3 regions of the Roseburia sp. AM23-20 genome follow, and region 2 is predicted to be linked to each of the others. Evidence: a T-box and tRNA genes for the amino acid it is inferred to sense, from the RefSeq annotation. Region 2 holds a T-box; the other regions hold tRNA genes.
The links. The T-box of region 2 lies ahead of leuS (leucine--tRNA ligase). A T-box ahead of a tRNA ligase gene usually reads a tRNA of that ligase, here a tRNA-Leu.

Region 1: it has a tRNA-Leu gene. The T-box ahead of leuS (leucine--tRNA ligase) is inferred to sense a tRNA for this amino acid. The anticodon was not compared.
Region 3: it has a tRNA-Leu gene. The T-box ahead of leuS (leucine--tRNA ligase) is inferred to sense a tRNA for this amino acid. The anticodon was not compared.

Annotation. Positions count from the first base shown of each region.
Region 1 is NZ_QRHS01000015.1:56,607-67,263, reverse strand. It holds gene DW650_RS12175 (S8 family peptidase) at 457-2,142, shown strand; gene DW650_RS12170 (hypothetical protein) at 2,304-2,558, shown strand; tRNA gene DW650_RS12165 (tRNA-Leu) at 2,706-2,788, shown strand; tRNA gene DW650_RS12160 (tRNA-Gly) at 3,049-3,121, opposite strand; gene DW650_RS12155 (efflux RND transporter periplasmic adaptor subunit) at 3,362-4,861, shown strand; gene DW650_RS12150 (ABC transporter ATP-binding protein) at 4,858-5,547, shown strand; gene DW650_RS12145 (efflux RND transporter periplasmic adaptor subunit) at 5,544-7,301, shown strand; gene DW650_RS12140 (ABC transporter permease) at 7,316-8,569, shown strand; gene DW650_RS12135 (glycosyltransferase) at 8,599-9,780, shown strand; gene serS (serine--tRNA ligase) at 10,200-10,657, shown strand, end outside.
Region 2 is NZ_QRHS01000001.1:71,945-82,601, forward strand. It holds gene DW650_RS00335 (YhgE/Pip domain-containing protein) at 1-329, shown strand, start outside; gene DW650_RS00340 (hypothetical protein) at 385-807, shown strand; gene DW650_RS00345 (YhgE/Pip domain-containing protein) at 804-2,951, shown strand; gene DW650_RS00350 (permease) at 3,125-3,301, shown strand; gene ilvN (acetolactate synthase small subunit) at 3,419-3,943, shown strand; gene ilvC (ketol-acid reductoisomerase) at 4,014-5,036, shown strand; T-box leader at 5,153-5,399, shown strand; gene leuS (leucine--tRNA ligase) at 5,515-7,932, shown strand; gene DW650_RS00370 (MATE family efflux transporter) at 7,934-9,277, shown strand; gene DW650_RS00375 (LysR family transcriptional regulator) at 9,427-10,317, opposite strand; gene leuC (3-isopropylmalate dehydratase large subunit) at 10,544-10,657, shown strand, end outside.
Region 3 is NZ_QRHS01000012.1:60,541-71,197, reverse strand. It holds gene DW650_RS10695 (cation-translocating P-type ATPase) at 1-1,199, opposite strand, end outside; gene DW650_RS10690 (methyl-accepting chemotaxis protein) at 1,354-3,042, opposite strand; tRNA gene DW650_RS10685 (tRNA-Leu) at 3,308-3,391, opposite strand; tRNA gene DW650_RS10680 (tRNA-Tyr) at 3,476-3,557, opposite strand; gene DW650_RS10675 (hypothetical protein) at 3,632-4,318, opposite strand; gene DW650_RS10670 (ATPase) at 4,320-4,721, opposite strand; gene DW650_RS10665 (DUF4869 domain-containing protein) at 4,711-5,163, opposite strand; gene DW650_RS10660 (glycoside hydrolase family 13 protein) at 5,251-7,419, opposite strand; gene DW650_RS10655 (sulfate adenylyltransferase subunit 1) at 7,883-9,574, opposite strand; gene cysD (sulfate adenylyltransferase subunit CysD) at 9,575-10,474, opposite strand; gene DW650_RS10645 (4Fe-4S dicluster domain-containing protein) at 10,503-10,657, opposite strand, start outside.

The sequences.
Region 1 (10,657 bases), on a different contig from region 2:
CAAGCTATGCGCCGTAGTGTATATTGTTGTGAGATTACAGCCCCTGCCTCGAAGAGGCACTTTTCATGGGCTGTAATCGTTGTTGGTCACACCGGAAGTGTGAACAGTAACCACAGATCGGGAAACAGAAAGCTCCGGAGATCGCGGCTTTCGAATAATACAATTAAATAAGTCTGTAACGGGCACTCCGGCATCTGTTTTACGATAAACAGATGACCGGAGTTTTTTCAATTTATAAAACATTTAGGGCGTATTTGTTGCGGACATTGACAGTAATGTATCTATTACATCAGGTGACACGATCTCCGGAGATGATTATGATGCAGGAGACAGCACAGTCAGTTACATTAAATGAACTTGTGCAGAAGTTCGAATTAAAATAAAAAATATGGTTCTAAAGTAAAAGATTCCGGCATCTATTTAGTAATTGAATAGATGACTGGAGTTTTTTTATTTATGGCAGATTGCAGGGAACAGGTATATTCTGATGATTTTTTTGATTTTATCGTATCTTATGAGGAAACCAGTGGACAGACGATCGCAGAGGCTTGTATCCAGAGAATCGATGAAGGGTATGATATCTATTATTATCCGAGGGAGAGATTACCTCCGCTTAGTGTAGGCGGTTATTCTTATTCTGAGATCCCAAAATGTTATGGACTGCTGGATCGGACAGCACTTGAGGTGTCCGGTATTTTAAAAATGCAGAATCAGCCTGTTCTTGCATTAAAGGGAAACGGTGTGCTGATCGGATTTATTGATACGGGGATTGATTATACAAATCCGGCATTTCGCTACAGTGACGGGAGCAGCCGGATCGTCCGTATCTGGGATCAGACGATACAGGATGGAACGCCACCAGCGGGTATTTTATATGGGGCAGAGTATACAAAAGAACAGATCAATGCGGCGTTATTTTCAGAAGACCCGTACGATATCGTGCCGTCGCGTGATACCAATGGACATGGTACATTTCTTGCAGGAGTGGCATGTGCAAGTGAGAGTGAAAACGGTGATTTTATCGGGGCGGCACCCCAGTCTGAGATCATTATGATAAAATTAAAAGAGGCAAAGCAGTATCTTCGGGATTTCTTTTTTGTGAAAGACGGTGTTCCGGCATATCAGGAAAATGATATTATGATGGCAGTTTCTTATTTAAACAGTGCAGCAAATATTTTGAATCGTCCGCTTGTCATATGCATGGCATTAGGAAACAGTGCCGGGAGCCATGCGAGTGAGGGTTTTCTTCCTTCTTATCTTAATTATATGTGCGGAAGAAGAAAACGAGTCGTTGTGGTTGCAGCCGGAAACGAGGCGAATGCAAGACATCATTTTCAGGGACGTATCATAGGGGAGATGGAGCATGAGGATGCAGAAATCACGGTAGAGCAAAATACGAAAGGTTTTTTTGTGGAACTGTGGGCATCTGCGCCGGAACTGTATGCGGTTGCGGTAATTTCACCATCAGGAGAGCAGATTCCGCGGATTTCGGTGCGCCGTGGGGCATCAGAGCAGTTTAACTTTATTTTTGAGGGGACGACGATCACGGTAGATTACCGGATCGATATGAAAGAAACGTCAAGCCAGCTGATTTTTTTCCGGTTTATAAGACCGACACCGGGACTTTGGACAATACGTATTTTTCCACAGCTTACTGTCACCGGAAATTATCATCTCTGGCTTCCTTTGAAAGAAATGACAGATGGCAATAATTTTTTCCTTCGGTCGAATCCGGAAATTACACTGACTTCCCCCAGTGCGGCAAGACAGGTCATCACAGTGGGCGGTTATCAGGCATCGAACACCAGTATCTATGCGGATTCCGGAAGAGGTTATACTACGACAGGAGAGATCAAACCCGATTTTGTGGCACCGGCGGTGGATGTTTATGGTCCCGGACTTCGCAATAATTTTATCACTTTTACGGGAACAAGTGCAGCCGCAGCGATCACAGCTGGAGCCTGTGCGCAGATCATGCAGTGGGCGATCGTGGATCAGAATAATACGATCATGTCACATACATCTATCAAAAACATGTTGATCCGCGGTACTGCAAAACCGGAAAACCGGACATATCCGAACCGGGAGTGGGGATATGGGACACTTGATGTGTATGGGGCATTTCAGAATCTGAGACTGTGATAAAACGACGAAATATTATTTAGAAAATGTTTAGAAAAAACAGCAAGATTGTTTATCTGTATTTATGTAATTTTTGTGAAACTGGTTATAAACTTCAAAATGTAATACGATATAAATAAAAATAAGAATACAAACGGGGAGAGAAAGGCGATATCTTAAAAGTGATCCAGAAAACAAAAGCAGAAGCAGAAGCAGGTCAGTCTGATGGATATTCTGCTTCCGGCGGAGCGGGACAGACAGGGCAGGCATCCGGAACCGGGGCTGCTGGTAGTGCCGGTGGAGACAGTGATGACGAAACTACTACAACAACAAAGACGGTTGTGGTCAATGGTATTACTTATCTTGAAACAACGACTGTGGAGAACGGTGTCACAAGTGTGCAGAGGACAAAGATCAGTGGAGTTGGTGAAGAATAGCGATGGTAAAAAATCCGAAGGGAGTGTGAACCTTCGGATTTTTGCTGAAATCAGGAAAGTAATCCCTAAATGTTAAAATAAAATTGCTTGCAATTTGTAACATGATATGATAAGATGTTTATTGTTCGAGCGATTAAAAAAGAATAAGCCGGCGTGGCGGAATGGCAGACGCACCAGACTCAAAATCTGGCGGTGGCAACATCGTATGGGTTCAAGTCCCATTGCCGGCATTAGAAAAAAGTCCAGTTTTACTGGACTTTTTCTTGATTCATAGGAAATTACATCCTATGAATCAAAAAGCCCTCCGGGCAGGATCGCACTGCGGCGGAGTGGAATAATGTCGCTAGAGCGACCCGCCGCAGGACATCCGGTGGATGTCCGCTATGCGCGGACCGGAGCGGAAGCGAAGAAACTCGAAAGTTCGAGTCCGGCAGGACTCGATTTATCAAAAAAAGGACATCTGAATGATGTCCTTTTTTTGATGAAAGAGAGCGCGAGACGGGACTCGAACCCGCGGCCCCGACCTTGGCAAGGTCGTGCTCCACCAACTGAGCCACTCGCGCATATCTGAAATTATTCTGTATCTGTCTGTCAGACACATTTGATATCATACTATGGCAAAAACAATTTGTCAACAATTTTTTTTAAATAGCAATCATATTTTTTGAATCCTTAAGGGAAAAAGTTCATCTGTGATTTAAAAAAGAATTAATAATATTCATCTATATATTAAGTAGGAAAAATGCTATAATACGGAATGTCTGATAATCAGGATGCAGACAGTGTACATTTAAGGAGGAACTATGGAAAAGAAAAAAATAATTATTCCGGTCGTAGCCATTGCAGTAATTGGAGCAGTAGGAGGAACCGGTTATTATTATCGCGACAATATTATAGATGTGACAACACAGGCAATTGATGTAGTTTCAGAGAAAATTCCGTTTTTACAGTCAGGAAAATCGGATGACAAGGTATATGTTGAGAAAGTTTCTAAGATCATGAATACATATACGGGAAATACCAACCGGTATAATGGTGTTGTGGAATCGCAGGACAGTTATGAGGTAAATGTAGATTCATCGCGTACCATCAAAGAAATCCTTGTAAAAGTAGGGGATGAGGTAGAAGAGGGTCAGACACTTGTTACCTATGATACCAGCGAACTTGAGATGCAGGTGAAACAGGCAAAACTTGAACTCGAGGGAATCCAGAATGAGATTGACAGTTCCAAAAAAAAGATAGCCACATTGACCGATGAATTAAATAAAACGACAGATGAGGACGATAAATTTTCACTGACGACAGATATTCAGTCGGAGGAAAATTCCATCGAGGAGAATAAACTTGATCTTGAGAGCAAGAACCTTGAAATATCAAAATATGAAGCCCAGATCGATGCATCGTCTGTTGTCAGCAAAAAATCCGGCGTGGTAAAGGAAATCAACGAGAACGGTACAGACAGTAATGGTAATAATGCTGCGTTTATGACGATTCTTCAGACAGGTGAATACCGTGTAAAAGGAAGTATCGATGAGCAGAATGTATGGATGATCTCAGATGGACAGGCGGTCATCATACGTTCGAGGGTGGATGAAAGTCAGACATGGAATGGAACGATTTCAAAGATTGATACAGATAACGTGCAGAAAAGTGATGACGATTCATCTTCAGACAGTAGTGTCTCTGCAACAAAGTACCCGTTTTATGTGGAACTTCCATCTGCAGAGGGACTGCTGTTAGGACAGCATGTATATATTGAACTTGACGAAGGTCAGGACGATCAGCAGAAAGAAGGAATCTGGCTGTATTCAAACTATGTTGTTCAGGATGACAGCGGTGCTTATGTCTGGGCTGCAAATGATAAGAAACGTCTGGAAAAACGATATGTAGAACTTGGTGAATATGATGAGGATCTGGCAGAGTATGAGATCTTATCCGGTCTTTCACTTGATGATTATATCACATGGCCGATGGAAGGACTCTATGAAGGAGTAACTACGGTGACAGATGTGAGCGAGGTCGATTATTCTTCTCCGTTGTACAATCAGGATGGTACAGAGATGCTTGATTACGGAACCGAAATGTTGTATGAAAACGGAATGTACGATACGGAAATGATGAACGATAATGGTATGCAGGATTATGTAAATGGCGATATGGAAGATGGATCAGGTTATGATGGAGCTGACGATGGCGATTCTGCGGATGATGCGGAATATGATGACTCTGATTACAATGATTCTGACTATGAGGATTCTGATGATTCCTATGATGATTCCAATGATATGGAGGTAGGGGAATGATACTGAATCTGCAGAATATTTACAAGGATTATCAGCAGGATAAGCTGGTCGTTCCGGTATTAAAAGATGTCTGTCTTACCGTGGAAGAGGGAGAGTATGTTGCGATCATGGGACCGTCCGGTTCCGGAAAGACAACACTTATGAATATCATAGGCTGTCTGGATAAGCCGACGAGCGGGACTTATGAGCTGGCAGGAGAGGACGTCTTAAAGTTAAAAGACAAGCAGCTGTCAGATTTAAGACTGCGCAGTATCGGGTTTGTATTTCAGAGTTTTCATCTGATGCCGAGAGAGACTGCGGTGGAAAATGTATCACTGCCGCTTAGTTATGCCGGCGTGAAAAAAAAGGAGCGCAGGGAGCGTGCAATCAAAGCACTGGAACGTGTCGGACTTGGTGACAGGGTGGACTTTCGTCCGACGCAGCTTTCCGGTGGACAAAAACAGAGGGTTGCGATTGCGAGAGCAATGGTCAATAATCCAAAGATCTTACTTGCGGATGAACCTACCGGAGCACTTGATTCCAAGTCAGGAGAGCAGATCATGGAACTGTTCCAGAAACTCAATGAAGAGGGTGTTACGATCGTTATGATCACACATGATCCGCATATCGCATCCAATGCAAAACGCATGGTGAAAATCATTGACGGGGAGATTTTTGAGGGCGATGAAAAGGAGGATGCATCATGAAATTAAAAAAAGTAATCGCAGTCATTGTCGTACTTGCCGTCACTGTTGGTGCAGTCACCGGAGGAATTTATGGTTATAAGTCGTATCAGAAGAAGAATCTGGTGGCAGAAGTACAGTCTGTTTCCAGTTTAAACTATGGATATTATGGGAACTCTGAAACAAGCTATGGTGTTGTGACGAATGATTCTTCCCAGGAAGTATATTTAGATGATTCCAACAAAGTGCAGGAGGTTTATGTTTCAAAAGGCGATACAGTGAAAGAGGGAGATCCGCTGATCCAGTATGATACATCGGAGGCAGAGATCGATATCCAGAGGAAAAACCTTGAGATCAGTACAACAGAAAACAGTCTTGCGAAGGCACAGCATTCTTTAGAGTCATTAAAAAACACAAAACCGGTGGATAAGACACGGCCTTCTACTGCCAGTACTGCATCCTCGTACATAAATAAAAAGCTGCAGGAATTAGAGCAGAAGAAAGCCTACATAGAGTCACTGCCAGAAAAGGATGCGAAGGATAACCGCATTTATAATTATGTGACGGAAGATTCGGAGCCATATAATAAAGACACGGCAGATGGAACAGCAGAGAATCCTTACATTTATTATTGTAATAAAGATGTTTTTGCATATGGAAGTTTTTACAATTCGCTGCGGCCGCAGAAAAAATCAGATGGCACCTATACGGATGGAAAATATGTAAAGTTTATTATCTGCAAAAAAGACAGCGATGGGAAAATGGTGTTTGAAAGTGTGGAAACAGGAGATGAAGTGGTGGATGACAGTACTGAGTCGAATGGTGCCACAAAAGAAGTTACAGTACAGAAATATGAGCCTGTGGCAGATGACAGTATTTCACCGAATGTAAAAGATGTCGATGGAAGTACCATGCCTATGGACTATGATAAAAGCCGGTCCTGGTATGTTTTTTCAGGAGAAGAAGTTGGAAAAAGTCTTCAGGATTATCTGGATGAACTTGAGAATGAAGATAACTGGAACGATGAAGATGACTGGGAAGAGCCGGAAGGATATACCGAAAAAGAACTTGCAGAGGCAATCAATGACAAAGAATCAGAAGTAAAAAAACTGGATATACAGCTTCGCAAGTTAAAACTGGAGCTGGAAACGTTACAGGACAGCATCAATGATGGTGTGGTTTATGCAAAACTTGATGGTGTTGTGAAATCTGTGGGAGATCCGGATCAGAAACAGGATGATGGGAATGCATTTCTTGTGGTAACCGGGGATGACGGACTGTACGTGAGCGGTACGATCAGCGAACTTTTGTTAGATGAAGTCAAACCGGGAACGGTTGTTACCGCAAATTCATGGGAATCAGGAATGACATTTGAGGCAACCGTAACGAGCGTATCGGATTATCCTGTGAGTGGCAATTCCTGGGGAGAAGGAAATCCGAATGTTTCTTATTATCAGTATACTGCATATATGGAAGACAGTTCTGCACTGAAAAATGGAGAATATGTGGATCTTGCAATTCAGACAAATCAGTCAGAAACAGGCGGTATTTACCTTGATAAGGCATATGTGAGACAGGAAGATGGAAAATCATATGTTATGATCGCAGATGAGAGTGATCATCTGAAAAAACAATATGTTGTAACCGGAAAAACAGTATATGGTACTGCAGTTGAGATCAAATCAGGACTGACAGAGGATGACAGGATCGCCTTCCCTTATGGAAAGACAGCAGTCGAGGGAGCAGCAGTAACAGAGGATGAAAGTGTTGAATATTAATCAGGAGGAACAGGATGTTTGAGAATATAAGATTATCTTTTCAGGGAATCTGGTCCCACAAGATGCGTTCCTTTCTGACCATGCTTGGAATTATCATAGGTATCGCAGCGATCATTGCGATCGTATCAACGATCAAAGGAACGAATGAACAGATCAAAGAAAACCTGATCGGCTCCGGAGAGAATACAGTGGAAGTGTCTCTTTATCAGGGCGAGTGGGAATACGAGATGGATTACAACGGAGTGCCGCAGGGAGTGCCGCTTGTAACGGATGAGGTCATGAGTGACATCAAAGATCTCGATCATGTAGAGAATGCATCTGCATACTTAAGCAGACAGGATTATAGCGGAGTGTATCATTTAAATACGGCTTTTTCCGGTGGATATGTGCGCGGAATCGACAACAGCTATTTTGATACCTGCAATTATGTTATGAAAGAGGGACGTGCTTTTACGGATGAGGACTTTAAAAAGTATAAAAAAGTCGCTATTTTGGATACGGATTCCGCAAATGCGCTGTTTCAGGGAGAAGATCCGGTCGGAAATACGATCGAGATCCAGAAGGAGCCTTATACGGTAATTGGAATCGTAACCAAGGCAAAGGTGTTTGAGCCGGTCATCAATTCCATTGATGATTATTATACATATGCGCAGGATACGGCAGGTTCTATTTATATCCCGAATACGACCTGGCCGATCATATATCAGTATGACGAGCCACAGAATGTTGTGATCCGTGTGGACAGTACGGATAATATGACATCTGCCGGAAAAGCATGTGCAGATCTGCTAAACAATTATCTGTCACCGAAAGATGATACGATCCAGTATAAGGCAAAGGATCTTTTAGAGCAGGCACAGCAGATACAGGAACTCAGCAGTTCAACAAATACGATGCTGATCTGGATCGCTGGAATTTCCCTGATCGTTGGTGGTATCGGTGTTATGAATATCATGCTGGTATCAGTGACAGAGCGTACGCAGGAGATCGGTTTAAAGAAGGCAATCGGTGCAAGAAAGTCAAAGATTTTGAATCAGTTTCTGACCGAAGCAGCGGTGCTTACAAGTTTAGGCGGTGTGCTTGGTGTAATTGTCGGTATCATATTAGCAGAGATCATTTCCTATGTGACGACGATGCCGGTTGCAATCAGTATTCCGGCGGCGATCGGTTCCGTGCTGTTTTCTATGGTGATCGGAATTGTATTCGGGGTTTTCCCGTCTTATAAGGCGGCGAATCTAAACCCGATTGACGCGCTGCGCCATGAATAAACGTCTGGATAATGGAAATGGAGATTCGTGTGAAAAAAATCGTGATGTTTGAAGGAGGCGTGGAAACGCTTGCGTATTTCTCGAAACAGATGGCGGGGCAGTTTGAAAAGATGGGATATGCAGTATTTTTCTACGACCTGAAAGATGAAAAGGGAAGTGCCAAAAGGCTGAGAAAATTCATAAAACCCGGCGAGACAGTGATGATCACTTTCAATTTTCAGGGACTGGAAAAAGAAGCGGGTGTATACAGTGAAAGAAACGGTTATATTTGGGATGAATATAAGATTCCCTGTTATAATATTGCGGCAGATCATCCGTACTATTATGATAACCGTCTGCATGATCTGCCATCCGGATATCACCACATCAGTATTGACAGAAAACAGGAAGCATATTTTTTAAAATATTATCCCGGATATAAAAGTGCCGGATTTCTTCCGTTAGCGGGAACCGGGCTGGATGGAGCACTTGATGTGTCGTATGAACAGCGGAATATTGATGTGATCATGACCGGAAATTACACGCCTCCGTCTTTTTTTGAACAGCATATCAACTGGATCAATGATGAGTATGCGGCATTTTACCGCGGAATCATTGACGAGCTGCTGGAAAAAACGGACCAGACCATCGAGGAGGTGACACTGCGTCACTGTGAACGTGAGATGGGGAAGGTGGTACCGGATGATTTCAGACTTGTGATGCATAAGATGATATTCATTGATCTGTATGTGCGCAATTACTGGCGTGGCCTGGTCATAAAGACGCTGGCAGAAGCAGGGATCACCGTGGATGTTGTTGGAAAGGGCTGGGAAGAACTTGACTGTACTGCGATGCAGAATATAAGAATACATCCGCAGACGGATTCCCTGACCTGTTTAGAGCAGCTTGCACATGCGAAGATTTCAATTAATGTGATGCCATGGTTTAAAGATGGTGCACATGACCGGGTGTTTAATTCGATTTTAAACGGTGCAGTCTGTGTTTCGGATACCAGTCACTACCTCTGCGAAGAACTAAAAGAGGGAGATGGTGTCTCGTATTATGACCTGAAACATTTAGAGCAGCTACCGGTAAAAGTAAGTGATCTGCTGAAAAATGAACAGCAGATGAGAGATATTGTTATGCGTGGAGTGGAGAAAACGGCAGGGAAGCATATCTGGGCGATGCGGGCAATCGAACTGGAAGAAAAAATCAGGCAGGAAGCATATTAGACTTGCATTACGGAAATAATGAGTGTATAATAACGAAAGAATTTGGCAGTGATGGAAGCTGCGGCAGCAAGACTGTTTCAGAGAGCCGGTGGGTGCTGGAAACCGGTACAGAAAAGATGCCTTTCCACTTCCGGAGTCAGTGATGAAAGTCACGGGGTCGTATCCCATAGCATACGAATTGAGAGGTCACAGTAGGAGAAACAGATACTGGAAATGAGCATCTGTGTTAAAAAGAAAAAGCAGTGACAAGATGGGTGGCAACGCGGAAGAGTTTTAGAGCCTTTCGTCCCATGTGTAGGATGGCACATAGGGCGGAAGGCTTTTTGTGTTATCGTTAAGAAAATGTCAGACAGATATTAGGTCAGGCAAAATGAAAATCTACAAAAACGGGCGGCATGTTCCGCAGAAAGAGGAGAAAGATGATCGATTTAAAATTTTTAAGAGAGAATCCGGAAGTTGTAAAACAGAATATTAAAAATAAGTTCCAGGATCACAAACTGCCATTAGTAGATGAGGTGATTGAGCTTGATGCAAAAGCGAGAGCTGTACAGCAGGAAGCAGATGATCTGCGTGCAAGCAGAAATAAACTGTCAAAACAGATCGGACAGTTAATGGGACAGGGTAAAAAAGATGAGGCAGAAGCAGTAAAGGCACAGGTAAATGCCAATGCAGCACGTCTTGCAGAGTTAGAGGAGCAGGAAAAAGAACTGCAGGAAAAAGTAACAAAGATCATGATGACGATCCCGAATATCATTGATCCGTCTGTACCGATCGGAAAAGATGACAGCTGCAATGTAGAGATCGAAAAATTCGGCGAGCCGGTCGTACCGGATTTCGAGATCCCATATCATACAGAGATCATGGAGCGTTTTAATGG
Region 2 (10,657 bases):
ATTCCCTTGCACTTTCGTTTGGTGATGTGGGAAAAGCCCTTGCGGTTGTGATCATGGTAATCCAGATCGCGGGTTCAGGAGGAACATTCCCAATTGAACTTTTGCCGGCGGTTTACCGGAATATATACATATTTTTCCCGTTCCCGTATGCAATCAATGCGATGCGTGAAACGATCGGTGGTATGTATGGCAGCGACTATATGAAGAATCTGTCAGAATTGATGATCTTTGCCGTCGTAGGTCTCTTGATCGGACTGGTGATCCGTATTCCATTTGTGAAACTGAATCATTTTGTGGAAAAACGAATGGAAGATACAAAAATGATGTAACAGAAGCATAACGAAAAATAATTTTGTTATAGATAGCAGAATTGGAGAAAAAAGAATGGAAGAAAAAAGCAGATACGAGGAAATGTACGGAAAACTCGTTGCGTACGAACAGAATATCCATTTACAGAATCAAAAACGGATCAAGATCGGTCTTAAATGTATTGCAATCATTCCGCCTATATTTTTGATCCTTTTATTCTGGACAGACAGTAACAAGGTAGTTTTCCTGATCTTATGGATCGTATCATTATTTGCACTTGCAACTTATCTGATCCTTGTCGAGTATGTAGATTATAACCTGCAGGAAAAATTAAATGAGCTGCGGGATGAAGAGGATAAATCTGTGGATGTTCTTATGGGAAAACAGCTTGATGAAGTTGAGGAAAATATTAAAAATGCCATTCAGAAATTGGACGAAAAGTTTAATTCTGAGGCAGAGATTCAGAAGATAGCAGAGAACGAGGAGAAAACGGAATGAAAAATATATTTAAAATCTTTATCTCCGATATGAAAAGGATCTTTCAGAACGTGGTTGCTGTTGTGGTTATCATGGGACTTTGTGTGATTCCATGCCTTTATGCATGGTTTAATATACTTTCAAACTGGGATCCATACGGACCAAGTGCAACTTCAAACCTGAAAGTTGCAGTGGTATCCGAAGATGAAGGTGTGAGTGTGGCTGGTATTTCTGTCAACATTGGTTCATCTGTTGTCGAAGCGTTACAGGAAAACAAAGCTATGGGCTGGGTATTTACCGACACATCTGATGAGGCGGTAGATGGCGTTTACAGTGGCGAATATTATGCAGCTCTTGTTATCCCGGACGACTTTACTGAGGAAATGATCAGTTTTCTTGGCGGGCAGATTGAACATCCGGACATCATCTATTACGAAAATGAAAAGAAAAATGCAATAGCTCCTAAAATTACATCAAAAGCAAAAACTTCGGTTCAGGAACAGGTGAATTCAAGTTTTGTGAGCACACTTGCAGAGGCAATGATGCAGGTTGGGGATGCAGTTGCAGGGACGGATGTTGACGGAGGTTCTCTTGCAGATACGATTACGCAACGGCTGAATGACGTAAGTGGTGATCTGCAGAGTTACATTAATATCCTGAATTCATTTGCAAGTATTTTAAATTCTGCACAGAGTATTGTTGCGACCAGTCAGGTCATGCTTCCGGGACTTGATTCAATGGTTTCCACCGGTCAGGATACAGTAAACAGCATGGAAAGTCTGATCCTTGCCGGAAATGCGACGACAGATACGGTGACGCAGATGGTTACATACAGTTTTGATCTGGTTGAGAACAGCTTAAACAATGTGTCAATGGTTGTGTTAAATGACATGGAAAAACTGCAAAAATACGAGGATGCAGCAGGAAACGGACTGAATGCAACAATATCCGTGGTACCTTATCTGGAAAAAATGTTTAATGATTCAGTTTCGAGCTGGGAGGGCACAGCTGATGATGAAACGAGGATGCAGATTCAGAATGTCCGTGACAGGTTAAAGATGATCGAACTTGAACTGAACGGACTTGCAGAAAATGGAACTGCAACAGCGGAAGATATCAGTACCTTAAAGAGTCAGATAACAACAGAGATCGAAAACTGTAAGACAGCGCTGGATGCATTGAAGCATGCATTTGAGTATTCTGTAAAACCGCAACTTGACTCTACAATGAATGCAATGCAGAATTCCATGATTGCGACAACATCGATTTTAAATGGTATCAATGCAGATTTTGGTGATGTGGAAAAAGTACTTTCAAAATACGAAGATACACTTGCAAACGGAAGTGCAGATTTGTATGAATCACTGGAAATGGCACAGGAATTATTTAATAAACTTACGCAGATCATCACAGATTTTACGACACTGCGTCAGGATGAACAGTACAAACAGTTTATGGAGATACTCGAGACAGATCCGCAGCAGCTTGGAAACTTTATCTCATCTCCGGTAAACCTTGATACGGTTGGAATTTATGAGATTGAAAATTATGGATCTGCCATGGCTCCATTTTATACGATACTGGCACTGTGGGTAGGGGCTCTGATCCTGGTGGCGATCATTCATGTAAAAGTAGAACCGGAAGAAGGAATCACAGATATCAAACCATACCAGGCATATTTCGGGCGTTATATTCTCTTTTTCCTGGTAGGGCAGGTGCAGACGCTGATCACAGTACTTGGAGATCTGTTTTATGTAAGGATACAGTGTCATAATCCGTTTTTATTCTGGGTTGCTGCCGCAGTCAGCAGTTTTGTTTTCACACTGTTTATCTATTCACTCACGGTTGCATTTGGAAATGTCGGTGAGGCACTTGCGATTGTTGTCATGGTTATTCAGGTAGCCGGTGCGGGTGGAACATTCCCGATTGAGACGCTGCCGCAGGTTTACCAGTCGCTTTATAAATACCTGCCGTTCCCATATGGAATGAATGCCATGAGAGAGACAATTGGCGGAATCTATCAGATGAATTACTGGATCTATGTCGGAAAACTTGCAATTTATCTGGTTATTTCACTGGTCATTGGACTTCTTGTAGCGATACCGTTCCGCAAATTGAACCATATCATTGAGAAGAGCAAAGAAAATACAGAGATTATGATATGAGTAAGCAATGAGCAGTGCCACATGAAAGTAAAGCAAAAAATGGCTGCTTGCAGACATTTTTTTGCTTTATTTTCATGTGATAGGGCAAATGCCCGTCAGTCCGGAAAATCATTGATTTTTCGGACGTGCACTGCAATCTAAAGTTTTGTGATATAAGATATAGGGAGTAAAAAATGTTATTGATTCGGATGGTATTACTTTTTACAGGACTTCTTATGGCAATCGTGCCAGGAGTATGTACAAGAAAAGACCAGAGGGGTGATCTGAATGCCGAAAAGCGGATCAGACAGATTGGTGTCTGGTTTGTTGCTGCTGCGGTTATATGGATCATTACCGCAAAATTTATCTGAAAATGAGACTATGTTTTTGACTGGACAAAAAAATTGTTTATTGACAAAAAATTTCGATGTGATATCATAGCTTTAGTGTGATGTGTGATTAAAGTATTAAACTATTGGAGATGCAGAATGAGAAAACAGGTATTATCTCTATTAGTGGAGAATAACCCGGGTGTGACAAGTCATATTTCAGGACTTTTCAGCAGAAGAGGTTACAACATTGACAGTTTTTCTTCCGGTGTGACCGCAGATCCGAGATATACAAGGATTACGATCGTTGCGACCGGTGATGAGCAGATCTTAGAGCAGATTGAGAAACAGCTTGCAAAGTTGGAAGATGTTGTTGATATCAAAAAACTTGAAAATGGCTCGTCAGTGACAAGAGAACTGATCTTGGTTAAGATTCGTGCGAAAGATACAGAACGCCAGCCAATCTTAAATGTAACGGAGATCTTTCATGGAAAAGTTGTAGATGTGACCCATGATTCGATGGTGATCGAGCTGACAGGACATCAGGATAAGTTAGATGCTTTCCTTGATCTTTTGTCCGGATATGAGATATTAGAGCTTGCACGTACCGGACTGACCGGATTGTCGAGAGGCATTTCCGATGTCGTTATGTTAGACGAAGACGGCAAAAGAGTATCATTATAACAAAATAAGCAGATAAGAATATGCAAATGCATATTTTTTATTAAGAAACCAAAACTGGAGGAAATTAATTATGGCAGCAAAAATATTTTATCAGGAAGACTGTAACCTTTCACTTTTAGACGGAAAGACGATCGCAATTATCGGCTACGGCAGTCAGGGACATGCACATGCATTGAACTTAAAAGATTCCGGATGCCATGTTATCATTGGTCTTTATGAAGGAAGCAAATCCTGGGCAAAAGCTGAGAAGCAGGGATTTGAAGTATATACAACAGCAGAGGCAGCAAAGAAAGCTGATATCATCATGATACTGATCAACGATGAAAAACAGGCAGATATGTACAAAAAAGATATCGAGCCAAACCTTGAGGCAGGCAATATGTTAATGTTTGCACATGGTTTCAATATCCATTTCGGATGTATCGTACCTCCAAAGGATGTAGATGTTACTATGATCGCTCCGAAAGCTCCGGGACATACAGTACGTTCTGAGTATCAGGCTGGAAAAGGAACACCTTGTCTGATCGCTGTTGAGCAGGATGCAACAGGAAAAGCACAGGATCTTGCATTAGCATATGCACTTGGTATCGGTGGAGCAAGAGCCGGTGTTCTTGAGACAACATTCCGTACCGAGACAGAGACAGACCTTTTTGGTGAGCAGGCAGTTCTTTGCGGTGGTGTCTGTGCATTAATGCAGGCAGGTTTCGAGACATTATGCGAAGCTGGTTATGATCCAAGAAATGCATACTTCGAGTGTATCCATGAGATGAAACTGATCGTAGACTTAATCTACCAGTCAGGTTTCGAGGGAATGAGATATTCTATCTCCAACACAGCAGAGTATGGTGATTACATTACAGGACCGAAGATCATCACAGAGGATACAAAGAAGGCAATGAAACAGATCCTTTCCGATATTCAGGATGGTACATTTGCAAAAGACTTCTTACTGGATATGTCTCCGGCAGGACGTCAGGTTCACTTCAAAGCTATGAGAAAGAAAGCTGCAGAGCATCCATCAGAGCAGGTTGGTAAAGAGATCCGTAAACTGTATAGCTGGAACAATGAAGAAGATAAATTAATCAACAACTAATTTTGAATCGATTGAAAGAGTCATCACATAGTTACTGTTTGTGGTGGCTCTTTTTTGTTTCAATACTTGACAAAAACAGGGTATATGATAAAATAAATCATGTTGTGAATAAAATACATCAGACTTTGATAAGGAATAGTAAGAATTTTTTGCTTTCTCAGAGAGCTGCCGGATGCTGTGAGGCAGTAAAGTGAAATTCCCAACTCACCTTTGAGTCCTTTTGCCCAAGCTGCCAGTTACAGTGAGTAAGCAAAAGCGTGTTGTCCGCGTTAAGGATCATAAGAGCGTATTTTTATTTTCTATGAAATCATAAGAATACGAATTAGAGTGGTACCACGGAGTAAGACAGACTTCGTCTCTAAAGATATTTTTATTTGAAAATATCTTCCGAGACGAAGTTTTTTTTCGCAAAACAAGGAGGAAAATCCTCTGCTCGTCAGAGAACTCGCATTTTCCTTCGGAAAACAAGGAGGATTATATGTCAGAACTTTACAATCACAAAGTCGTTGAGAAAAAATGGCAGAAAGTCTGGGATGATAATAAGGCTTTTGCTGCGACAGACGACTACAGCAAACCAAAATATTACGCATTGGTAGAATTTCCGTATCCGTCAGGACAGGGACTTCATGTAGGTCATCCGAGACCTTATACAGCACTTGATATTGTTGCAAGAAAGCGCAGAATGCAGGGCTATAACGTACTTTATCCGATGGGATGGGACGCATTCGGACTTCCGACTGAGAACTATGCGATCAAAAATAAGATTCATCCGAAGATCGTAACTGAAAACAATGTAAAACGTTTCAAAGAGCAGCTTCATTCTTTAGGCTATTCATTCGACTGGGACAGAGAGATCAACACTACAGATCCGAGTTATTACAAATGGACACAGTGGATTTTCTTAAAACTATTTAAAGCAGGACTTGCTTACAAAAAAGAGATGCCGATCAACTGGTGTACTTCCTGTAAAGTAGGCCTGGCAAACGAGGAAGTTGTGAACGGTGTCTGCGAGCGTTGTGGTGCTCCGGTTGTCCGCAAAGTAAAGAGTGAGTGGATGTTAAAGATCACTGATTATGCTGAGAAACTGTTAGAGGGCTTAAATGATGTAGATTATATCGAGCGTGTCAAGGTTTCCCAGAAAAACTGGATCGGTAAATCACAGGGTGCAGAGGTAGATTTTGCGATCGCCGGAAAAGAGGACAAACTCCGTGTTTATACGACACGTTGTGATACATTATTTGGTGCTACTTACATGGTTGTATCCCCGGAGCATCCGATCATTGATAAATATAAAGACGAGTTAAAGAACTGGGATGCGATTGCTGCATACCGTGAGGAAGCTGCAAAGAAATCCGATTTTGAACGTTCAGAACTTGCAAAAGATAAGACGGGTGTGGAGATTGACGGTCTTATGGCAGTCAATCCGGTAACCGGAAAAGAAATCCCGATCTGGATTTCCGATTATGTATTAATGTCTTACGGAACAGGCGCGATCATGGCAGTACCGGCACATGATGAGAGAGACTGGGAATTTGCCAAAAAGTTCAATATTCCAATGGTACAGGTTGTTGCAAAAAATGGTGAGGAAGTTGACATCAACGAAGCGGCATTTACAGATGTTGCAACCGGTGTTCTGATCAATTCTGAGTTCTTAAACGGACTGGAAGTAAAAGATGCAAAGGCAAAAATGATTGCATTTTTAGAGGAAAAAGGCATTGGTACAGCAAAGACCAACTATAAATTAAGAGACTGGGTATTCTCACGTCAGCGTTACTGGGGTGAGCCGATTCCGATCGTTCACTGTGATAAATGTGGTTATGTGCCGATCGATGAGAGTGAACTGCCATTGATGCTTCCAGAGGTAGAAAGTTATATGCCGACGGATAATGGAGAGTCTCCACTTGCTGCGATGACAGACTGGGTAAATACAACCTGTCCTTGCTGTGGTGGTCCTGCAAAGAGAGAGACAGATACCATGCCGCAGTGGGCTGGATCTTCCTGGTATTTCTTAAGATATACCGATCCGCATAATGATGAGGCGCTTGCAAGTCCGGAAGCATTAAAATACTGGATGCCGGTTGACTGGTACAATGGAGGTATGGAGCATACAACACTTCATCTGTTATATTCCAGATTCTGGCACAAATTCCTGTATGATGAGAAAGTAGTTCCATGTCCGGAGCCTTACCAGAAACGTACATCCCATGGTATGATCCTTGGTGAGAACGGAGAGAAGATGTCAAAATCCAGAGGAAATGTCGTAAATCCGGATGATATCGTAAGAGAGTATGGTGCAGATACATTAAGAACATATGAAATGTTTATCGGAGCATTTGATTTAAGTGCATCCTGGTCTGAGGATGGTGTAAAAGGCTGCCGTCGTTTCTTAGAGCGTGTATGGAAGTTACAGGACATCATGACAGATGAAACCGGATATTCCAAAGAACTTGAGACAAAGATGCATCAGACCATCAAGAAAGTCAGCAGCGATTATGAGAATCTGAAATACAATACCGCGATCGCTGCAATGATGGCTTTGATTAACGAGTTCTATAAGAAAAATGCTGTGACTAAGGGCGAGTATGAGACACTCTTAATTCTGTTAAACCCGGTTGCTCCGCATATCACAGAGGAACTCTGGCAGATCATTGGCGGAACAGGTTATGTATACCAGCAGAAATGGCCGGAATTTGACGAGGCAAAAACAGTTGAAAATACGGTTGAGATCGCAGTACAGATCAATGGAAAAACGAAAGGAACATTGGCAATCGGCAGAAATGACGCAAAAGATGATGTTATTGCAAAAGCAAAAGAATCAATTGCAGATAAGCTGACTGGAAACATTGTAAAAGAGATTTACGTTCCGGGAAGAATTGTCAATATTGTAATGAAATAAGATGAAAAAAGGAACAAACTTATTAGAGGGTTCCATCTGGAAGGGGATTGTGTCATTTGCAATCCCCCTCTTTTTAGGAAACCTGTTTCAGCAGTTATATAATACCGCCGATTCTCTGATCGTCGGTAATTTTCTTGGCAGTGATGCTCTTGCAGCTGTCAGTTCTTCCGGTAGTCTGATATTTCTGATGGTCGGTTTTTTTAATGGAATTGCAGTTGGTGCCGGCGTTGTCATTTCGAAATATTTTGGAGCAGCAGATTATGAAGGATTGAAAAAAGCGGTACATACCAATATTGCATTTGGTCTGGTGTCCGGCTGTATTCTGACCGCGATCGGGATGATCCTAGCTCCCCAGATCCTTGTTCTGATGGGAACGCCGGAGTCGGTACTGCCAAATTCTATTGTATACTTCAGGGTATATTTTGCCGGATCGATCGCTTTTGTTATGTACAATATCGTGATGGGGATTTTGCAGGCAGTCGGAGACAGCAGACATCCGCTTTATTATCTGATTTTTTCATCCATCGTTAATATTATACTGGATTTATTATTTGTCGGATTGTTAGGATTTGGTGTCGGTGCTGCAGCACTTGCAACGATTATTTCACAGTTTTCCAGTGCATTTTTATGTATGATGCGTCTGATGCGGACCAAAGATGTTTATCAGGTGCAGATCTCGCAGATACGTTTTCATAAGGGAATGTTAGGACAGATCATAGGGATCGGACTGCCGTCCGGTATGCAGAATTCCATCATTTCATTTGCAAATATTATTGTACAGACGAATATTAACAAATTTGGAGTGATGGCGGTTGCAGGATGTGGTGTTTATTCAAAAATAGAAGGCTTTGCATTTCTGCCGATCACCTGTTTTGCTATGTCACTTACAACATTCATCGGACAGAATCTTGGCGCGAGGCAGTACGACAGAGCAAAAAAAGGTGCGTATTTTGGCATTACCTGTTCGACACTGCTTGCGGAAGTGGTTGGTGTGATCGTATTTTTTACGATACCGCAGCTTGCTGCAGCGTTCAACAGTGAAACACAGGTCGTTGAATTTGCAACCAAACAGGCACATATAGAGGCTTTTTTCTATTGTTTCCTAGCATTTTCCCACTGCATTGCAGGTATCATGCGCGGTGCGGGAAAATCTGCCGTGCCGATGTTCGTCATGCTTGCATCCTGGTGCATCATAAGGATCACATACATCACGGTTACTGTGCATTTTATTCCGAAGATCCAGGTCATCTTCTGGGCATACCCATTGACCTGGTCAATCAGTTCGGTGATCTTTTTGATTTACTTCTTAAAAGCCAACTGGCTGTATAGTTTTGAGAAAAAGTAAAGTTTGTTGCGCCAATTCGCTTTGCGAATATGGCTGTATAGTTTTGAGAAAAAGTAGAGTTTGTTGTGCCAATTCGCTTTGCCAACCTGGCTGTATAGTTCATGATAATAGAATGTTCGCGGAGCGTGCATTCTATTATATTGTATCTGTTAAAAGTTTTTATAAAACCGGATAAATTCGGCGAGTGTTTTGGAAGGTTTTGTTGTTGTCTTATAGGCAAAACCGACCTCACGCTTATGGATTGGGATGCCAAGCGGAATCTCCACTAAGGCGCCGGAGGCGAGATCCTCTTTTACAAAACTTTTGATGACGCAGGCAACGCCGACACCGATACGGGCAAAGTCGATCAGAAGATCCATGCTGGAGATATCGATGGATTCTTTGACCTGAATCTGGTTGTCGGAAAGATAGTCGTCGATATACTGGCGTGTCATATTGTTTTTATCGAGCAGCATCAGTGTTGAGTTTGTCAGAATCTGATCCTTGTGGACGCCGCGCGCGCGCAAATTCCGCAGATAGTCTTTGGTGCAGACAAAGATATCTTCGATCTCCTCGAGAAAATCAAAATGGATATTTTTTAAATTATCCGGTTTTCCTACCAGACCGATATCAATTTTATTGTCTTCAAGCAGCTCAAGTGTCTCATTTGTAGACTGGCAGGTGATGGAGATAGAGACGTGCGGGTTCTGGCGTATGAACTCCTGCAGATAAGGGAGCAGCAGATATTTACAGAGGGTTGCGCTGACGCCGATCTTTAAGTGGCCGACACCGAGTTCAATGGAGCGTTTTAATTTTTCCTCACCGAGGGTTAAAGTCTCAAAGGCGCTGCTCACATGGTCGTAGAGCAGTTTTCCCTCATCGGTTAAGACAACACCGCGGGAACTTCTGGAAAACAGCTTGCAGCCGACACTTTCCTCTAATTTCTGGATGGATTTACTGATGGCAGGCTGGCTGATGTAGAGTTCTTTGGCAGCCTTTGAAATGTTGCCGGTATTTGCAACGGTATAAAAAATCCGGTAAGATGATAAATTCTGGTTCATGATAAAATTCCTTTCTGATACTGGATACATCGATAATTTTTCTCATTATACCATGAAGTTTAGTTATGGTAAATATATTTAATATGTATTTTTATTATAGTAACACCTGTGTTAGAATAACATACAGATAGGACAGCGAGTGTTGTTCTACACACACATCACACAAAAAAGGAACGGGCACACACCATTCCTGACACAGATTTTAATTTTTTAGGAGGATATACCCATGGGGATGACGATGACACAGAAAATCCTTGCAGCACATGCAGGACTTCCATCAGTCAGTGCCGGACAGCTTATTGAGGCAGATTTGGATCTGGTTTTAGGCAATGACATTACT
Region 3 (10,657 bases), on a different contig from region 2:
TAAGAAATTTTTTCTTTTTCTCCCCGGTGTAATGTCGTCATCATTTTCCGGTCGGAATCAAACGCGATTTCCTGTATTCTCGGAAAACTTTCTTCTAATCTCTCTCTCTGCAGATCAAATTTTTCCGCCATATCAAGCAGGGCAAGTTCTGTGGGATCTCCGATCCGTTCCCCACGGACAGACGCATCATTGCAAAGGGTATATCCCTCCAGAAAATATCTGTTTTTTCTGCGGTTGAGATTCTTTGGTTCGCAGATTTTTCCATCTGTATAACATCTTGTCACAGTCATACGGTTCTGCGTCAGTGTTCCCGTCTTATCCGAGCATACCACGCTCACACAGCCTAATGTCTCCACACTCGGCAGTCTTTTTACGATCGTATTGACCTTCACCATACGTGATACCGAAAGTGCAAGTACCATCGTAACGATCGCCGGCAGACCTTCCGGAACTGCAGCAACCGCTAATGATATTGCCGTGATCAGCATTTCTGCAACATTGCGCCTCTGCAAAACTGCCATGACAAACAACAGGATACACAAAAAGACAGAAACGGTACCAAGGATTTTTCCAAGATCCGCCAGCCTTTTCTGTAACGGCGTCAGCTCCGTTTTTGTCCCGGAAAGCAATTTTGCGATACCGCCTATCTTCGTATCCATCCCTATCGCAGTGACGATTCCTTCTCCACGTCCATATGTAACATTAGTGGTCATATATGCCTCATTTTGATCCGTCGTATTTTTAGGAACCGGAACAGATTCGCCGGTAAGCGCTGACTCCTCGATCTTTAAATTGACAGCCGATATGATCCTGATATCTGCCGGCACCTGTCTGCCTGCTTCAAGGCAGACAATATCCCCCGGTATCAGATCCGATGCCGGAATCTCATGGATTCCATCCTCATCATGGAGCAGTGCATGCGGACTTGTCATTTTTTCCAATGCCTCTAATGCCCGCTTTGCCTTCCCCTCCTGGATCACTCCGACTATGGCATTTAAAAGCACTACTGCAAGTATAATGCACATGTCCCCAAATTCCTGCAGCAGAAGAGATATTGCTGCCGCCGCAAACAAAATAAAAATAAGCGGATCATTCAGCTGTTCCACAAAACATGACAGCATCGATTTTTCTTCTTCTTTATCCAACAGGTTATATCCCCGTTTCTGCTCTTTTCGCTGTTCATTTGACTTTTCCTGCATCATAGCCTCCCTACCGCATACTTTTCACATCAAGGTTCTGCCAGGGGCTTTTTGATTCATAGGACGTAATCTCCTATGAATCAAAAAAGCCTGCCCTCATAATCTGTGATTACCACATCTTATGAGGACAGGCCATGATTCATGACAATAGATTTTATTTTAATACAAACTTGCCAACGATCTCACGCAGATTATCTGCACAGGAGTAACATTCAGATACCATATCATGTGTAGCGCCTGTTTTTTCAACCATACCGCTTGTTTTTTCAGCAATATCGGATACACCGACTGCGGCTTCGCCCACAGTATCATTGATGCCGCTTAACGCCTGTGCGATCGACTCAATCAGATCTGAAAGCTGCAGCATGGAATCTTTTACCTGATTCATGTTAGACTTGAATACATCTGCATCTTCCTGATACTGTTCGCCAACCTTTTCAAACTCTTTATAATCTTCAATTACATTCGTTTCCAGAAATTCTGTCGTTTCACCCAGACACTCTGTCATATTGCCAACTGCTTCATTGACGGCTTTTACAATATTACCGATATCAGCGATTGCTTTTGAAGTCTGGTCTGCAAGGCTTCCGATCTCTGTCGCAACAACTGCAAATCCACGTCCTGCCTCTCCGGCTCTTGCAGCCTCAATACTTGCATTCAAAGCTAAAAGTCCGGTCTGCGAAGAGATCTCCATAATGGTATTGGTCAGTTCATTGATCTTTTCAACTGCCTTTGATCCCTCGATCGCCTTTTCGGATTTCTCTTTGACACTTGTATACATGTCCATAGTACGGGAGCTCGCAGTTACTGTTTTATTGCGCAGATTCTTTGCTCTGTCCATAACTTCATTGGAAACATCTGCACCTTTTTCTGCCATCTCTGTAAGCCGCTCAGCTTCATCTTTCATGGTACCGACATTCTCATTGATATTTACAGTAGTTGCGGCTGTCTCCTGCATGCCTGCTGCAAGCTGCTGGCTGGTTGCTGAGTTATCCGAACACATATGGTCTACGGTCTCAGTTACCTGTTTTAATCCATCTACATTTCCGGTGATCTGCTGGCTTGCCGTATCAATATTTGCAACCATTTCACGCAGATTCTTTCTCATGATACGAAGTTCACGCGCCATGAAACCGGTTTCGTCTGTTCTTTTGCACAGACCATCACTTTTTGCATTGTGACTGAAATTCAGATTTGCAGTATTCTTTATAATCTCTGTCAGGCTTTCAAGCGGTGCGCAGATAAAACGGCTTAACACATAGCCAATGATCACACATACAACAAGCGTTATCGCTGCTGTGATACACATAGAACGGATCATCTCATTGACCGGCTCTACAATATCACTCTTATCAGCCGATACGACCACGATCATGTGATCCGGTGTCAGGGCATACCCTGCATACTTGATTGCACCATTAAAATCATATTCAACAACAGCATCCTCCGGAACGGTTCCGGATGCAAGCTGTGATACCACACCTTTAATAACGGGATTTTCAACCGTTTTTCCGATCTTGTCTGCTGTCGGATGATAAAGCATTGTGCCATCCGCTGACACCAGATAAGCATATGCACTGTCTACGCCTTTCATGCTGATATCACTTACAACCCTAGAAAACTGTTCATCCGTTGCTATCTCTGCCGGAATATTTCCAATCGTCTGCGCTCCCATCTCTGCCAGACTTAGGATGTAATGCGCATTGACTGTCTCAACAACATCACTCGACTTTGAACTGGCATTGATCATACTTCCCACCAATGATACAACAACAATAAAAACGGCAAGGAGTGTAATTTTTGCCGAAATGGAATGAATGAATGTAACTTTTTCCTGTTTCATCGTACCTTTCTTCCGTATCAAATCTGAACACGGTTTTCCCTTCTTATAGTATAAATTGAATAATTGCATTATAGCACAAATCCACCAATAGTTAACACCCTATTTGCGCTAAAATTTTAAAATGCCCGATCGGTGCTGTTTACAGCTAACTTCTTCTCCGCAAGATGCCCATCCCGCCCGGAGGGCTTTTTGATTCATAGGACGTAATTTCCTATGAATTAAAAAAACACCGGTTCTAAAACCGATGTCTTACTTCTCTCTATAATGCCGGCGACCGGAATCGAACCGGTACTGTATTTCTACAACAGGATTTTAAGTCCTGCGCGTCTGCCAGTTCCGCCACGCCGGCATTTTTCATATGTACTGCCGCCTATGTTCGAAGACTTTCACTCACGAGCTACTTAAAAATGTCATCCTACCGGACAATACATAATGGGCAGAGGTGGATTCGAACCACCGAAGCAAATTGCAGCAGATTTACAGTCTGTCCCCTTTGGCCACTCGGGAATCTGCCCATTCACCAGATACACAAAATGCGCTCTGACAAGAAAAGATTATAGCATAGTGGCTTCTTTTATGCAAGCATTTTTTATCCTTGAATTTCCGTAATAATTGATAAAATTTTCTTTATTTCCTCCGACTGTATCAGCATACGCATCTTCCCACTTCCATCCTCAACCTCAGGCTTACCACACCTAAGACTATCCGAATGCTCCGACACACAACAATCCTTATACCAACACTCACCCATAAGAGAACCCTTAACAGACCATTTCTCGTTTTGCGTAAATTCACCTGCCAATGATTTCATCACCCGCTCCGTAGAATATCTGTTAAAACCAGCTATATACTGCAATGTCTTCTCGTCATCAATCTTTAATAAATTGATTCTATGGTTCTCAACTGCTTTCAAAACCTCTTCACGAATTTTAATTTTATCTGTCTTTCCAGTGCCTGTCCACTCTACAAGTTTATCAAATGCAAGAATCAGGTATTCAAAGCAAATCATATCCAGAATTATAATCTTTCCTTCTGAACTTTTTTCTATTGATTTCAACACACGATATTTATTCCGAATATCCTGATTATCAACCACATAATCAAATGCAATATAATATTTATCATCATCTTTAATATCTAAATCCAATACTGCATCCAACAATCCCTGATTGCTCCCCTTGCTTTCAACTATAAATTCATCATCAAAGAAAAGTTGATTAACCAATTTCCAGAAATGAAGCCCTGCACCGGTATCTTCTGTCCATAAATACTTCATATCACAACTCCTCTTCCAGTGTTATCTTATTATTATCAAACTTCAAAACCTTGAAACTCTGATCTGATACATTCAGTCCATCACAATTCCGTAGGAAAAGCATATATTGATTTGATAATTCAAAATTAATAAATTTTCTAACTTCATCATTTATCAGATTATCCGCATTATCTACCACAATAAAGCTATCTCTGCATTGCTTTATTGATTCTGAAAAATTATCTGACCTGTAATTAAATAATTTGATAGCCCTGTATTCATCCGTAAGTCTTACATCTTCCAATATTTCATAAAGTACTGTTTTACCAACACCGCTATCGCCCCCAACAAGCGTTATTCTGTCATCGAATTCTAAATCGTATGAAAATGGATCTGCTTTAAATGTAATACTCTTATAAATCATCTGCCTCTCTCCTCTCATACTCCTTACTCCACCAGGCATTATAACCCCTTCCTCCAATAACAATATCAGAACCATTAAATCTGATTTTTACATCATCTGGTATGTCAAACAGGGTTGGTCTTGACATGTATATCTTTATATTGTCCATTGTAAAAATGATTTTAAGTACATTCGGACCACATTCCTCTGCATTTACTACTTTATCCGGATGCTTCACAATATTGAGTAATGTCTTGCAGCCTGATGACAGATTACGGATCGTACCTAAGCCATATTTTGTTTCTATGTGCTTATCTGGAGTCAGTTTTGCCCCATCCACCTGTCGAATTAAATCAACTTCATTCTGTGACATTTCTTCATTACCTGTATTTAAGTTGAAATACAAGTCGTTCTGAAGTATCCAGTCTTTTGAGTCTCTTTTTTCTGTATATATATCTATCATTCGACGTAACTCCTTTCCGTTGTCCCTTTCCAGTCTTTTCTAATTCCCCGAAAAATAATGCACTATTCTTTTCTATCTTCTTTGTAGTTAGTCTCTTGTTCTGTCATACATCAGAACAACAGCAGAATATTTCTGCATGCTTACTTTAAGCACTCCATCCACTACTTCATAATTTTTCGGCATCAGGGAATAACCTGTCTCATTTGAAATGATCACACGCTCTAATACCGCATTTTTCGGTATACCGCACTGCCATACCTCAAGCGTTACATCACGTTCTTCCTCTTTATTATTTACCAGAACAACAAACTGCTGACTGCGGTTAAATCTTGCGTAACAAAGCAGATTATCATCTGCTCGCAGATTACCATCTGCATTACTGCCTGTATGATTTCCGTTCGCGGAAGTTCCATTTAAAAACATGAGGGAGCCGGTGCGGAGTGCCTCGTTTTCTTTGTGGATATGGATGATATCACGGTGAAAATCGATCAGAACGACATCCTCTTTTCCCCATGGATAGGTACGTCTGTTATCCGGATCTGTAAATCCGCAGAGTCCCGCCTCGTCTCCATAATAAATCGTCGGTGCTCCCGGCCATGTCATCTGAACAACGACCGCCTCACGGAATACTGCCGGCTTTATTCCTTCCTCAGCGGCTGCGGTACCAAGTGCTGCTGCACGTCCCACTTTTTCATTGGTTCTTGTCATAAATCTGGAATGATCATGATTCGAAAGCTCATTCATGGCACACAAAAGCTGTGATGTCTGGAAGCTTGCCATATAATGACGCATGGAACCCTCAAAATCTTTCAAACTTCCCTTTAACTGTGGCTTTGATTCATCACTGTGTTTTTCCATACCGGTTAAAAACCATGTCAGCGGCTCCATGAACGCGTCATAATTCATAACGGTATCCCACTGGTCACCTTTCTGCAGCCATTCTTTTGGATCACCGTAATGTTCTGCCAGAATAATTGCATTGGGATTTGCTGTTTTTACTGATTTACGGAAATCTCTCCAGAACTTATGGTTCATTTCCGGGGAATGTCCTAAATCTGCAGCAACATCAAGTCTCCAGCCATCTGCATTGTATGGCGGTGATACCCATTTTGCTGCAACACGCATAATGTCATCATACAATTTTTCAGAACCTTCATAGTTGAGTTTTGGCAGCGTATCATGCCCCCACCAGCCTTCGTAAGTCGTATTATAAGGCCATGCAAACTGATCCTGAAAGCCAAAGAAATTACGATATGGACTGTCTTTTGAAATAAACGCACCATCCTCATAATCCCCGCTTACCTGATAGATTTCCTCCCGGTCAAGCCACTTATTGAAAGAACCACAATGATTAAATACACCGTCTAAGATAACTTTCATGCCGCGCGCATGAATCTCTTTCACCAGCTCTGCAAAAAATTCATTGCTCGCCTCAAGATTTTTCTTATTCGTTACACGGTTAATATAGCGTGTTGCTTTCCGGTTATCACTCACGCCATCTTTTAACAGTTCTCCACCATCCTCTACGATTTTACCGTAATGAGGATCTATATAGTCATAATCCTGAATATCATATTTGTGATTGGAAGGTGACACAAATAATGGGTTAAAATAAATTACTTCCACGCCAAGATTCTGCAGATAACCCAGTTTTTGTCTGACTCCCTCGAGATCTCCACCGTAAAACTCTGCGACAGAAAAATCAGACGGACACTGATCCCAGCTATCCATCTTTCTGCTGGTAGAACGGATATAATAATACTCATCCGTCAACACATCATTTGATGTATCACCATTATAAAAACGGTCAACTAAGATCTGGTACATAACAGCACCTTTTGACCAGTCCGGTGTTGAAAATCCAGGAATGATACAGAAACGGTACTCGTCACGTTTTTCCTTGCTGATGCCATAACGGTCATAATACACATTTAACATACCGCTTGCTACCTTAAAATAATAGTAAAACGGTTCCTCACCAAGCGTGATCTTTACCTCATAATAGTCAAAGGCTCCCTCGGTCTCTGTTTTTTTCATTTTATATTTTTTATCTTGCGTGCACAACCAGACGATATCGACATTGTCACGTGCTGTACGGAACCGGATCGTCACTTCTTCACCGGCTTTTGGTTCCACCGGCTGTCTGTAATCTGCCGTTCCATCTGAAAATAGCGCATTCTTTTTCAACAGTGGACGCATCTGCATAATATATCTTTGTATACGATTTAATTCATAAACTGATTCTTCCTGATTCATAAAATATAAATTCTCCGATAATCAGAGAATTTTCCTCCTCATCTACGAAAATTTACGAAAATTCTATTTTATTATAACACAGAATGGTACTTTAGCAATGAAAAAATCCAAGCACATACCTAATATTTTTATAGCACATTATCCTCTGTTAGCCAATTATTTTATCCGATATACAGATGATAGCAAAAGATCATATTTATTACGATGTCTACTGTACTTTTGCAAATAAAAAAAGATAGCTATCGGCTAGCTATCTTTTTAGGAGAAGGTATTTTTACTATGGGGTATAGCAAAAACTATATATAATGTATTGGGGGGTTTTTACAGTAATTATAATAGCATGAGCGGCAGGATAAGTGTGCACAAACTTAAACTTTTTTTACGGCTCAAACTATACAAAATAAACAGTACCTTAGTACCAGCTTTTGAACTGGTACTAAAATTTTGCACAAACGATTGCGCATCAGATTTCCCAATAGTTTTCATGGAAGATCACTTTGCGGTAAGTTCCGAATGTCAGCCAATGATTCCAGAACTCTGTATCTGCCTCTCCCTGTCCATATCCATCTAAGAATGTCTGTAAGTCTTTCTGTGATTTTACATTCACTGCAAATCCTCTTCCATTTACAACCGGAACACCTGAGTAACGGTATTCACCTAATGGAAGGATCGCTTCGATCTTATTGTCACGCACCTGTACTGCAACCTGGTCTCTTAATATCAGAATATCAAAATACTCCGGATATTCATAAGTTTCACTCTTTGTCGGGATCTCATCGCCTACTGTGTATGTTTTCTGTTCCGGTTTGTGTTTTGCAATGGAAGATTTCTCCATGTTATAGTAGAACTCTTCAAAGATATCTCCCCGTGCCTTTAAATCTCCATAAACAAATACCGGCTCATCTGTCTCATTGCCGCTTACAAACTGCTCTACAACACCGCAGGCAGACGTCATGTTCGTCACACGGTCGATTAAGATCAGTTCGCCCATAGTCTTATGTTTCTTAAATACATCAAGCGGGATCTTTTCATCCAGCACGATATTGCAGACTGCGATCTCATTCTTTCCTAATGTATCGGTTGAATGATGTTCTCCGGTATTCACATCGATCTTATATGTGATCTCTGTTACGGTACCTGTGATCAGTTTCGTTCCAAGTTTGATAAAGTAATCGCCACCTGCTGACAACTTATTATCATCCATCCACAAAAGTGTTGTGGTAAATTTCTGTGCTGCCGTAATGCCGCTGCCATTTTCCAGCACACATCCTCTTGATACATCGATCTCTTTATCTAACTGAATGGTAACCGGCTGTCCGGTCTGTGCAGTATCTGCCTCTTTTCCGGCTACCAAAATACTTTTTACATTGGCTGTCTCATTGCCCGGTAATACGGTTAATGTATCACCCACACGCACTTCGCCTGCCTCAATCTGTCCCTGGAAACCGCGGAACGTATGGTTTGGACGGCACACACGCTGTACCGGCATATAAAATCCCTGCTCTTTTGACTTTTCTGTCACATCAACTTCTTCGAGATAGGTTAAGATCGGTTCTCCTGTGTACCATGGGATATTATCGGATTTCTTTGTGACATTATCACCCTCTGTTGCGGATACCGGAATGATCTTAACGCTCTCTAATCCAAGTTCACCTGCAAGCTGCAAAATTTCTGCCTGGATCGCATTAAATTTTTCCTGGTCGTAACCGATCAGATCCATCTTGTTTACCGCAAATACAAAGTAACGGATTCCCATCAGTGCACAGATCCTTGCATGGCGTCTTGTCTGCACAAGCACGCCCTGTGTTGCATCGAGAAGAATGATGGCAAGGTCTGCAAAGGAAGCTCCAACTGCCATATTTCTGGTATACTCTTCATGTCCAGGGGTATCTGCAACGATAAAACTTCTTTTTTCTGTTGTAAAATAACGGTATGCGACGTCGATCGTGATACCCTGCTCGCGCTCTGCCATCAGACCGTCAAGCAGCAGGGAATAATCGATAGCGCCCTCTCTGCTTCCAACTTTACTGTCTAATTCAAGTGCTTTCTCCTGATCTGCATACAGCAGTTTTGCATCATATAAAATATGTCCGATCAATGTGGATTTTCCATCATCCACACTTCCGCAGGTAATAAATTTAAGTAAACCTTTCATTTAGAAATACCCCTCCCTTTTTCTACGCTCCATGCTGCCTGCCGCTTCGTTATCGATCACACGGCTGGTACGCTCTGAAGATACGGCTGCAAGTGTCTCATCAATAATCTCATCCAAAGTCTCCGCATCGGACTCAACGCCGCCGGTTAACGGATAACATCCTAATGTACGGAAACGGACTTTTTTCATCTCCGGCTTCTCACCTTCACGGAATTTGAAGCGGTCATCATCCACCATGATAATATTGCCGTCACGGTATACGACCGGACGCTCTTTTGCAAAATAGAGTGGCACGATCTCGATGTTCTCACGTTTGATGTACTGCCAGATATCCTTTTCTGTCCAGTTTGAGATCGGGAATACACGGATGCTCTCACCTTTATTGATCTTGGTATTGTAAAGTTTCCACATCTCCGGTCTCTGGTTTTTCGGGTCCCACGCCTGTGCCTCATTACGAAAAGAGAAAATTCTCTCTTTCGCACGGGATTTTTCCTCATCACGACGGCCACCGCCAAATGCTGCCGTAAACTCATATTTTTTGAGTGCCTGTTTTAACGCCTGTGTCTTCATGATATCCGTGTAAGCGGAACCGTGGTCAAATGGGTTGATACCGGCATCCACACCTTCCTGATTGGTATAAACCAGCATTTCAATGCCGTTCTCTTTTGCAATGCGGTCACGAAACTCGATCATTTCACGGAATTTCCAGGTCGTATCGATATGTAAAAATGGGAAAGGCGGCTTCTCCGGATAAAATGCTTTCATGGCAAGGTGCAGCATAACGGAGCTGTCCTTTCCAATGGAATAAAGCATTACCGGCTTTTCGCACTCAGCGGCTACTTCACGGATGATGTAGATCGCCTCTGCCTCCAGTTCGTCCAAATGTGATAATCCACTCATAAAATATCCTCCTCTATTTTGCTGTGTTTTAATATTTATTGGCATCTTTTTTATTGATCTGTATAATGGTCTGACTGCCGTCGGGGGCAGTGACTGTCCAGAGGCGGTAGTCTCCATCCTCTTTGGTGGTTAAGGTACTGCCTCTGCCGCCGATGTCGGCTCCTAAAAAGAAATCGATTGCCT